One region of the Streptomyces sp. NPDC025618 genome, then DNA from elsewhere that is predicted to be linked to it. Evidence: riboswitches for the same ligand, from Rfam matches in the RefSeq annotation. Region 1 holds a riboswitch; the other holds the start of a gene.
The links. A riboswitch is a leader RNA that binds a small molecule or an ion and turns the genes downstream of it on or off. The one in region 1 is predicted to bind glycine.
Positions count from the first base shown of each region.

Region 2: linked by a shared signal. The riboswitch ahead of gcvT (glycine cleavage system aminomethyltransferase GcvT) and the one ahead of gcvP (aminomethyl-transferring glycine dehydrogenase) in region 1 are both predicted to bind glycine.

Region 1 is NZ_JBVHLW010000063.1:10,497-15,950, forward strand. It holds gene ACZ4A5_RS29910 (DUF5999 family protein) at 222-428, shown strand; gene gcvP (aminomethyl-transferring glycine dehydrogenase) at 582-3,464, opposite strand; glycine riboswitch at 3,650-3,757, opposite strand; gene ACZ4A5_RS29920 (PRC-barrel domain-containing protein) at 3,889-4,344, shown strand; partial or broken gene ACZ4A5_RS29925 (DNA polymerase IV) at 4,413-5,454, opposite strand, start outside.
Region 2 is NZ_JBVHLW010000006.1:186,620-192,073, reverse strand. It holds gene ACZ4A5_RS08945 (L-serine ammonia-lyase) at 1-500, opposite strand, end outside; gene glyA (serine hydroxymethyltransferase) at 677-1,939, opposite strand; gene gcvH (glycine cleavage system protein GcvH) at 1,983-2,363, opposite strand; gene gcvT (glycine cleavage system aminomethyltransferase GcvT) at 2,431-3,546, opposite strand; glycine riboswitch at 3,695-3,788, opposite strand; gene ACZ4A5_RS08925 (AAA family ATPase) at 3,940-4,599, shown strand; gene ACZ4A5_RS08920 (enhanced serine sensitivity protein SseB) at 4,840-5,454, shown strand, end outside.

The DNA of each region.
Region 1 (5,454 bases):
CGCGGCCACCCCGAACCCCCCGAACAGGCAGTCTTGTTGACGGCAACCGCCCGCATGGGTGACGCGTCCTCTTCGGCAGAGGAGCGCTGCCGGGAAATCCCTGCGGAATCGCGCCCGTGGGGCAACACTGGTATCGACCAAACCATTCGCCAACGGGGGGCGGCATGACCACAGCATCGAGCCGCAGGACAGCCACCACATCAGAGCGAAAGAACCTTCCCATGTGCCAGCACCAGCCCATGTGCCCGTCAGCCGACTCCGCCGACCGGGAAGCCGCCCACCTCGTGGCGCACTTCCCGGAACAGGGCTGGAGCCTGCTGTGCAACGGCGTCCTCTGCTTCGAGGACACCGGGGAGCTGCTGCCGGACGGGCAGATCATCGCCCCGCACCGGCCGCTGGGCAATGGCCACGTGGTGACCGCTGCCTGAGGGGCACTACCGCACACGATGTACGGAAAGACCCGCACCGTACGTATACGCACCACGCACAGACAGGGGCCGGCCCGGCGGATTCCGCCGAACCGGCCCCGACTCGCGTCCGGCCTCAGGGGACCCGGGCGTGCGCCCGGGTCCCGAGCGGGCTCAGTTCTCGTACTCCTCCAGCGGAGGGCAGGAGCAGACGAGGTTGCGGTCGCCGTACGCGCCGTCGACGCGGCGCACCGGCGGCCAGTACTTGTCGGCGGACACCCCGGCCGGGTAGGCGGCCTCCTCGCGGCTGTACGGGTGCTCCCACGCGCCGGTCACCGAGGCGGCGGTGTGCGGGGCGTTGCGCAGCGGGTTGTCGTCCTTCGCCCACTCCCCGGAGCCGACCTTCTCGATCTCGGCGCGGATGGCGATCATCGCATCGCAGAAGCGATCCAGCTCGGCGAGGTCCTCGCTCTCCGTCGGCTCGATCATCAGGGTGCCCGCGACCGGGAACGACATGGTGGGCGCGTGGAAGCCGTAGTCGATCAGCCGCTTGGCGACGTCGTCGACGCTCACTCCGGTCGCCTTCGTCAGCGGCCGCAGATCCACGATGCACTCGTGCGCCACCAGCCCGTTCGGACCGGTGTAGAGCACGGGGTAGTGCGGCTCCAGCCGCTTGGCGATGTAGTTGGCACCGAGCACCGCGACCTGCGTGGCGCGCTTGAGGCCCTCGCCGCCCATCAGCCGGACGTACGCCCAGGAGATCGGCAGGATGCCCGCGGAGCCCCACGGGGCGGCCGAGATCGGGCCGACGCCGGTGGCCGGGCCCGCGGCGGGCTGGAGCGGGTGGTTGGGGAGATACGGCGCCAGGTGGGCGCGCACGGCGACCGGGCCGACGCCCGGACCGCCGCCACCGTGCGGGATGCAGAACGTCTTGTGCAGGTTCAGGTGCGAGACGTCGCCGCCGAAGCGGCCGGGCTTGGCCACCCCGACCAGGGCGTTGAGGTTCGCGCCGTCCACGTAGACCTGGCCGCCCGCGTCGTGCACCAGCGCGCAGATCTCGCTGATGTGCTCCTCGAACACCCCGTGCGTGGAGGGGTAGGTGACCATCAGGACGGCCAGCTCGTGACCGTACTGCTCTATCTTCGCGCGCAGGTCGTCCGCGTCCACCTCGCCGTCCTCGCCGGTCTTGACGACGACGACCTTCATCCCGGCCATCACGGCGCTGGCGGCGTTGGTGCCGTGCGCGGAGGACGGGATGAGGCAGACGGTGCGCTGCTCGTCGCCGTTCGCCCGGTGGTAGGCGCGAACGGCCAGCAGGCCCGCGAGCTCGCCCTGGGAGCCGGCGTTCGGCTGGATGGAGACCTTGTCGTAGCCGGTGACCTCGGCGAGGCGCTCCTCCAGCTCCGTGATCAGGGTCAGATAGCCCGCGGCCTGCCCGACCGGCGCGAAGGGGTGCAGCGCGGCGAACTCGGGCCAGGTCACCGACTCCATCTCGGTGGTGGCGTTGAGCTTCATGGTGCAGGAACCGAGCGGGATCATGCCGCGGTCCAGGGCGTAGTCCCGGTCGGCGAGGCGGCGCAGGTAGCGCAGCATCGCGGTCTCGGAGCGGTGCTCGTGGAAGACCGGGTGGGTGAGGAAGTCGTCGGTGCGCAGCAGGGCCTCGGGGAGCGCGTCCGGCGTGGCGGCGTCCAGCGCCTCGATGTCGGCGTCCACCCCGAACGCCGACCACACGGACGCCACCAGCTCGCGGGTGGTGGTCTCGTCGCACGCGATCCCGACGTGATCCGCGTCGATCAGGCGGAGGTTGACGCCGCCCTCGAGGGCACCGGCGACGACCTCGGCGGCACGGCCGGGGACCCGCACGGTCAGGGTGTCGAAGTACGAACCGTGCGCGACCTCGACGCCACCGGCCCGCAGCCCCGCCGCGAGCAGCGTGGCGTAGCGGTGCGTGCGCCGGGCGATCGCGGCGAGGCCGTCCGGGCCGTGGTAGACGGCGTACATGCCGGCCATGACGGCGAGCAGCACCTGCGCGGTACAGATGTTGCTGGTGGCCTTCTCGCGGCGGATGTGCTGCTCACGCGTCTGGAGGGCCAGGCGGTACGCCTTGTTGCCGTCGGCGTCGACGGAGACGCCGACGAGGCGGCCGGGGAGGCTGCGGGCGAACTGCTCGCGCACGGCCATGAATCCGGCGTGCGGGCCGCCGAAGCCCATGGGCACGCCGAAGCGCTGGGTCGTGCCGACCGCGATGTCGGCGCCGAGCGCGCCCGGCGAGGTGAGCAGGGTCAGGGCGAGCAGGTCGGCGGCGACGGTGACGATCGCGCCGAGCTCGTGGGCGCGCTCGATGACCGGCCGCAGGTCGCGTACGGCACCGGAGGCGCCGGGGTACTGGAGCAGCACGCCGAAGACGCCGCGCTCGGCGGCCTCGGCCGGGATGCCCTCCGAGAGGTCGGCGACGACGACCTCGACACCGGTCGGTTCGGCGCGGGTCCGGATGACGGCGACGGTCTGCGGCAGGGTGTCGGCGTCGACGAGGAAGACGCCCTGCTTGACCTTGCCGACGCGGCGGGAGAGCGCCATGGCCTCGGCGGCGGCGGTGCCCTCGTCGAGCAGGGAGGCCCCGGAGGTGGGCAGGCCGGTGAGGTCGGCGACGACGGTCTGGAAGTTGAGGAGCGCCTCCAGCCGGCCCTGGGAGATCTCCGGCTGATAGGGGGTGTAGGCGGTGTACCAGGCCGGGTTCTCCATGACGTTGCGCAGGATCACCGGCGGGGTGAAGGTGCCGTAGTAGCCGAGCCCGATCATCGGGGCGAGCACCTGGTTGCGGTCGGCGAGCGTGCGCAGCTCGGCGAGGACCTCGGCCTCGCTGCGCGCCTCGGGCAGCGCCGACGCCTCGGTGGCCTTGATCACCTCCGGCACGGCGGCGTCGGTGAGTTCGTCGAGGGAGCCGAATCCGACCTGGGCGAGCATCTTGGCCTGGGCCGCGCTGTCGGGCCCTATATGGCGCCGCTCGAAGAGCGTGCCACGCTCCAGGTCGGAAAGGGAGATGCGGTGGGCTGTCATCTGCGGAGGCCTCCTGGTCTTTGCGACCTGCGAGGGGTACCACGGCGCGGGTACCCGGACGGCCTCCCCCTCTGTCATCTCAACCTGAGAGCTTCACCGGGCCGCGGGGACCCGGCTTTCACCGTCGGTGAGGACGGGCTTCGGCGTCGTGCCTGACCGGGGCCCGCCCTGCTTTCCAGAGTGACCTCGTCCGTGCGGTACGTGTGCCTGAGAGATTCCGGGGAGGATTTGCTCCTTCGGCGCCCCCGTCGATGCCCGGCTGGGCTCTCGGAGGACTCTCCCGCACGGGGTCTGCGGCCACTGGCCAGCCTACCAGCGCGGGTAGGAGGGGATCCCTCGAGTGGCCGGTTCCCGCTTTGTGCCTTTTCGTTGTTGTCGGGAGGGTCTTGGGGGGCTGTCGAGGCGGTCGGGGGCAGCGCGAACCATCGGAGGAACGGTGCAGACCGATATCGATCCACGCAGTCTCATCGGCCGCAAGGCGTTCGACCGTGACGGCGCGAAGATCGGCACCGTGGACGAGGTGTATCTCGACGACGAGACGGGCGAGCCCGAGTGGGCGGCCGTACGGACCGGGCTGTTCAGCCGGGACGCCTTCGTGCCGCTGGAGCCCAGCGAGGTCGTGGACGACACCCTGCGCGTCCCCTACGAACGCGCCCTGATCAAGGACGCCCCGGACTTCGGGGTCGGCAGGCACCTCTCCCCCGAGCAGGAGCTCCAGCTCTACCACCACTACGGACTCGCGCTCCCCACGGCGGGCTCCCCTCCCGCCGGGAACGCCGGGGACGCCGAGGACGCCGGATCAGGACCGGGCGAGCGGGCCGGTGAGGGGCTCGGCACGGTCAACGGCTCCGTCAACGGCTCCGGCGGCCCGGGCGGCTGATCCCCGGTCCGGATGAGCGGCAGGGGCTCCGCCGGCTCCAGCGCGGGGTCGTCGACGGCGAACGTGCGCACTCTCCCGGGCGCGGACCAGGGCTGTTCGAACCGCACGGTGACGCGCCCGACGCCGCTGCCCTGGATCCAGCCCGCCCCGTACTCCGCGTGCCGGACGTCCAGCCCCGGCAGCCAGCGGCGCGGCCGCGCCTCGGCGGCCTCCGGGACCTCGTCGGGCCCCTCCCCCTCGGCCTCGGCCTGGTGGAGCTCCGCCGCGGCCGCTTCGGCGGCGGCCGCCGCCTCGCTCGCGGCCTGGGCGAAGAGATCCTCCTGGGTGTAGTCGGCGAGGCCCGTGACTCCCACACCCAGGAGCCGCACACCCGCCGTCGTGTCCACGCCCTCCAGCAGCCGCCCCGCCGCCTCGCGCACCACGCCGAGGTCGTCGGTCGGCCCGCGCAGCGTCTCCGAGCGGGTCAGGGTGGAGAAGTCGTAGCGCCGCACCTTGATCACGACCGTGCGCCCCGAGCGCCCGGCCGCCCGCAGCCGCGTGACGCACCGCTCGGCGAGGCGGGCGAGCTCCAGCTGCACCCGGACGCGGTCGGTCAGATCCTCCTCGAAGGTGTCCTCCACCGACACCGACTTGGCATCCCGCTCGGCGACGACGGGCCGGTCGTCATGGCCGGTGGCCAGCGCGTACAGCCCCGCGCCGTGGGCCTTGCCCAGCAGCCGCACCAGCTCCGCCTCGCCCGCCTCGCCGGTCTCCGTGACCGTCGTGATGCCCGCCCGGCGCAGCGTCTCGGCGGTGGCCGGGCCCACCCCGGGAATCGCGCGGACGGACATGGGGCCCAGCAGCCCGGCCTCGCTGCCCGGCTCGATGAGGAACAGGCCGTCGGGCTTGGCCTGCTCCGAGGCGATCTTGGCGAGCATCTTGGACCCGGCGAGGCCCACCGAGCCGCTCAGGCCCGTCGCCGCGCGGATGTCCCGCCGCAGTCGCTCCCCGACGGCCCGGACCGCGGACACCGAGGGCTCGACACCGCCCGCTTCGAGATCCACGAACGCCTCGTCGAGGCTGAGCGGCTCCACCAGCGGCGAGAGCTCGCCCAGCAGCCCCATCACCACC
Region 2 (5,454 bases), on a different contig from region 1:
TCCTCGCCGACCGCGTCCTCGTCCACGACGAAGCCGCCGCCGACGGAGTAGTAGGTCTTCTCCAGCAGGGGCGCGCCGGCCTCGTCGTAGGCGAAGAGGGTCATGCCGTTCGCGTGGTACGGCAGGGAGCGGCGGCGGTGCAGGATCAGCTGGGTGGACTCGTCGAAGTCGATCTCGTGCGTCGAGCCGATCTCCGCGCCGAGCAGCCGCAGCCGCTTCGAGGAGCGGATGCGCTCGACCTCGTCGTCCGCGGTCTCCACGTCGACCGTGCGGGGGGAGTGGCCCTCCAGGCCGAGCAGCACGGCCTTGGGCGTGCCGTGGCCGTGGCCGGTGGCGCCCAGCGAGCCGAAGAGCTCGGCGCGCACGGAGGTGGTGTGGGCCAGCAGGCCCTCGTTCTTCAGCCGGCGCGTGAACATCAGCGCGGCCCGCATCGGGCCGACCGTGTGGGAGCTGGACGGGCCTATGCCGATCGAGAAGAGATCGAAAACGGAGATGGCCACGGTGGCGCTCCCTCGGGTCGGTGGTACGGGGTGTGACGCGGGCGGCCGGGCCACGGTCGGTGCACACGGGGTGCCACGTGAGTGATCCGGCGTCCCGCCACGTGGTGCGGGGCACCGGGCTCACCTTCCAGTGTGCCCAGTGCCCCGTACCAGCGGGTGAATCGGGTCCTGCTCGGTTACTTCAGACCGGCGTACAGCGGGTGCTTGTCCGCCAGGGCCGTGACGCGGGAGCGCAGGGACTCCGCGTCGTAGGACGGCTTCAGCGCCGCGGCGATGATCTCCGCGACCTCGCGGAAGTCCTCGGCCTGGAAGCCGCGCGTGGCCAGCGCGGGGGTGCCGATCCGCAGACCCGAGGTGACCATCGGGGGCCGCGGGTCGTTCGGGATGGCGTTGCGGTTGACCGTGATGCCGACCTCGTGGAGGCGGTCCTCGGCCTGCTGGCCGTCCAGCTGGGAGTTGCGGAGGTCCACCAGCACCAGGTGCACGTCCGTGCCGCCGGAGAGGACGGACACGCCCGCCTCGGCGACATCGGCCTGCACCAGACGCTCGGCCAGGATCTTCGCGCCTTCCAGCGTACGCTGCTGGCGCTCCTTGAACTCCTCGCTCGCCGCGACCTTGAAGGAGACGGCCTTGGCCGCGATCACGTGCTCCAGCGGGCCACCCTGCTGACCGGGGAAGACGGCGGAGTTGATCTTCTTGGCCAGCTCGGCCGTGGAGAGGATCACACCACCGCGGGGGCCGCCCAGCGTCTTGTGGGTGGTCGTGGTGACGACGTGCGCGTGCGGCACCGGGGAGGGGTGCAGCCCGGCGGCGACGAGACCCGCGAAGTGGGCCATGTCGACCATCAGATACGCGCCGACCTCGTCCGCGATCCGGCGGAAGGCCGCGAAGTCCAGCTGGCGCGGGTAGGCCGACCAGCCGGCGACGATCAGCTTCGGGCGGTGCTCCTTGGCGAGGCGCTCGACCTCGTCCATGTCGACCAGGTTGGTCGCCTCGTCGACGTGGTACGCGACCACGTTGTAGAGCTTGCCGGAGAAGTTGATCTTCATGCCGTGGGTCAGGTGCCCGCCGTGGGCGAGGTTCAGACCCAGGATGGTGTCGCCGGGGTTGAGCAGCGCGAACATCGCGGCCGCGTTCGCCTGCGCGCCGGAGTGCGGCTGGACGTTCGCGTGCTCGGCGCCGAAGAGCGCCTTGATCCGGTCGATGGCGATCTGCTCGACGACGTCGACGTGCTCGCAGCCACCGTAGTAGCGGCGGCCCGGGTAGCCCTCGGCGTACTTGTTGGTGAGGACCGAGCCCTGGGCCTCCATGACGGCGACCGGAGCGAAGTTCTCCGACGCGATCATCTCGAGGGTGGACTGCTGGCGGTGGAGTTCGGCGTCGACAGCGGCGGCGACGTCGGGGTCGAGCTCATGGAGGGAGCTGTTCAGAAGCGACATGAGTTCTTCCTGGACTTCCTGGGCGGGAGGAGGAGGGGCGGGTTCAGCCTGCGGTGAAGGCCGTGTACTCGTCGGCGGAGAGGAGGTCCGCCGGCTCGTCCGTGATCTTCACCTTGAACAGCCAGCCGCCCGCGAAGGGGGCGGAGTTCACCAGCGCGGGGTCGTCCACGACGTCCTGGTTGGCCTCGGTGACCTCGCCGGTCACCGGGGAGAACAGGTCGCTGACCGACTTGGTCGACTCCAGCTCGCCACAGGACTCACCCGCGGTGACCGTGTCACCGACCGCCGGGAGCTGGGCGAAGACGACGTCACCGAGCGAGTTCGCGGCGAACTCGGTGATGCCGACCGTGGCCACGCCGTCCGCGTCGACGGCCGACAGCCACTCGTGCTCCTTGCTGAAGCGCAGCTGCTGGGGGTTGCTCATGGCTAGATTCTCCTGGATGCGCGAGGGTGCTTGTGCAACGGGTATTGACAGGTGAGATGAGAAGGGGTCAGCGCTGCCGCTTGTAGAAGGGCAGGGCGACGACCTCGTACGGCTCGTGGCTGCCGCGAATGTCCACGGATACGTCATTTGTACCGGGCGCGGAGTGGGCGGCGTCGACATAAGCGATGGCGATCGGCTTGCCGAGCGTGGGCGAGGGAGCACCGGAGGTGACCTCGCCGATGATCCGGCCGCCGGAGACGACCGGATATCCGGCGCGCGGCACCCGGCGGCCCGTCGCGATCAGGCCGACCAGCTTGCGCGGCGGGTCGCTCTCGGCGCGCTCGGCGGCGGCCGCGAGCGCCTCGCGGCCCACGAAGTCGCCCTCCTTGTCGAACTTCACGACCCGGCCCAGGCCCGCGTCGAAGGGGGTGGTGGCCGTCGTCAGCTCGTGCCCGTAGAGCGGCATGCCCGCCTCCAGCCGCAGCGTGTCGCGGCAGGAGAGGCCGCACGGCACGAGGCCCGCCTCGGCGCCCGCGTCCGTCAGCGCCTGCCAGAGCTTCTCGGCGTCGGCCGGGGCGACGAAGAGCTCGAAGCCGTCCTCGCCGGTGTAGCCGGTGCGGGCGATCAGCGCGGGCACGCCCGCCACGGTGCCCGGCAGGCCCGCGTAGTACTTGAGGCCGTCGAGGTCGGCGTCCGTCAGGGACTTCAGGATGCCGGGGGACTCGGGGCCCTGGACGGCGAGCAGCGCGTAGTTCTCGCGGTCGTCCCGGACCTCCGCCTCGAAACCGGCCGCGCGCTCGGTCAGGGCGTCCAGCACCACCTGGGCGTTGGAGGCGTTGGCGACGACCATGTACTCCTCGTCGCCGAGGCGGTAGACGATCAGGTCGTCCAGGATGCCGCCCCCAGCGTCGCAGATCATGGTGTAGCGGGCGCGGCCGACGGCCAGCGCGGAGAGGTTGCCGACCAGCGCGTGGTCGAGCGCCCGGCCCGCGCCCGGGCCGGTGAGGGTGATCTCGCCCATGTGGGAGAGGTCGAAGAGACCGGCGCGGGTGCGCACCGCGACGTGCTCGTCGCGCTCGCTGCCGTAGCGCAGGGGCATGTCCCAGCCGGCGAAATCGGTCATCGTGGCGCCCAGCGCGCGGTGCAGCGCGTCGAGGGCCGTTCGGCGAGGGGCATCAGTCATGGTGTGGGCTCCCAGGCATGGCAGTGAGGACGTCCTCCCCATCTGTCATCGGAACCTGAGAGGTTCACCGGGAGCGGTCGGCGACGAGCGCGTCCTCGGCTTGCACCTTGGGTGGGGCCGCGTGGTGCGGCCCGCTTTTCAGATCTGCCTCACCCACGCGGTACGGGGCCTGAGAGATTCAAGGGAGGAACTTGCTCCTTCGGCGCCCAGCTCAATGGCTGGAACTCTCCCGCGTGGATTCGAGCGGCCGGTATGGAGTTGGGTACGCAGTTGGCGCGCACATCATTGCACGGACCGGCGCGTGAGGAACCGCCCACCGGCCTCTCAATTGGATTACCTTTTCTTTACGTTTCATGGGTACGGGGCAGGCCGGGTACGGGGGAGGGCGATCGGGTGCGGACGCGAAGCACGGAGGCGGGGCGGGCGGAGCCCGCGCCACGCGAACCGGCGGCGCCCGGGCCGCCGTCGGGCGTCGTCGACCTGCGCGGCGGCCCGGCGCGCGCGGAGCTGCGCTATCCGGCCGGGCATCTGGTGATCGTCTCCGGGCTGCCCGGCAGCGGGAAGTCCACGCTGATGCGGCGGGCGGTGCCCGCCCTGGACGGCGCGGGCGAGGTCGTGTGGTGCGTCGATTCGCAGGACACCCGCGAGCGGCTGGAGCGGCGCGTGCCACGCCGCCTGCCGTACGGCGTCTACCGGCCGGCCGCGCGGGTCCTCCACTACGCCGCGCTGCGGCGGGCGTTGCGGTCCGGGTCGAGCGTCGTCGTGCACGACTGCGGGGAGCGGGGCTGGGTGCGGCGGTGGGCCGCGCGCGCCGCGCGGCGGCGCGGGGCCGGGGTGCACCTGGTGGTGCTGGACGTGGACGCGAGGACGGCGCTGGCGGGCCAGCGGGCGCGCGGGCGGGGGGTCTCGGCGTACGCGTTCCGCAGGCACCGGCGGGCGATGGGCCGGCTGCTCGACGCCGCCGCCGCGGGGGAGGTGCCGCGCGGTGCCGCGTCGGTGGTGCTGCTGTCCCGGCGGACCGCCGACGGGCTCGGCCGGCTCGCGTTCGGCTGACCGGTGCCGCTGTGTGGCGGGTGGTGGTCCTGTGCAACCCGATGCCCGCTGCGAGCGTCGTTCCCGGTGGGGGAGGAGCCTCCTCCTGATTCCTCCCCCGATTCCACCCCGATCCGTCCTGACCTGGGACATCGGTGCCGATTCCGGAAGCCGACGGGAGCGGACGGGGGTGCAGCCGTTAGGGTTCGGTTGCGGCTTTGTCGATACGGTGGTTGGACGGCGTTGGGCGAGTTGGACGAGATGAGCATCCCCGAGCAGTACGGTCGGCCCACGGCCCCGGCCGGTGCCCCCCTGGGCGGCCTCCCCGAGGGCTGGCCCGCCAATGAACTCGAAGCGGTGCTCGCCGCCTCCCTGGGCGTGCCCGGTGCCGGTGCCCGCATCGTCGAGGTGCTCGGCCGCAGCCACCTGTGGGTGCCGCTGCCGAACGGCGGCGGGCCCGACAGCCCCGACCTCGACATCCCCACCCTGGAGCTGGACGGCGCCGCCTACGTACCGGTGTTCAGCTCCGAGGCGGAGTTCCTGCGCGTCGTCGGCGACCGGATGTCCTTCACCGTGGCGCCCGCCGTCGAATTCGCCCGCGGCCTGCCCCCGCAGGTCGGCATCGCGGTCAACCCCGACGGCGCCGTCGGCGCGCCGCTCCCGCCGCCCGCCGTCGCCGAGCTCTGCCGGGCCGGCCGCACGGCCCTGGACGGCGACGCCACCGGCGGCCGGGTGCGGCTCTTCGAGCCGGACTGGCAGGACGAGCCCACCGCCTTCCTCGCCGCCGCCGGGCTGGAGTTCGCGGCCGCCCAGGTCGTCCGGACCGCGCGCCGGACGCTGGCCAGCGTCGAGGGCGGCGACCCCGCGCTCTTCATC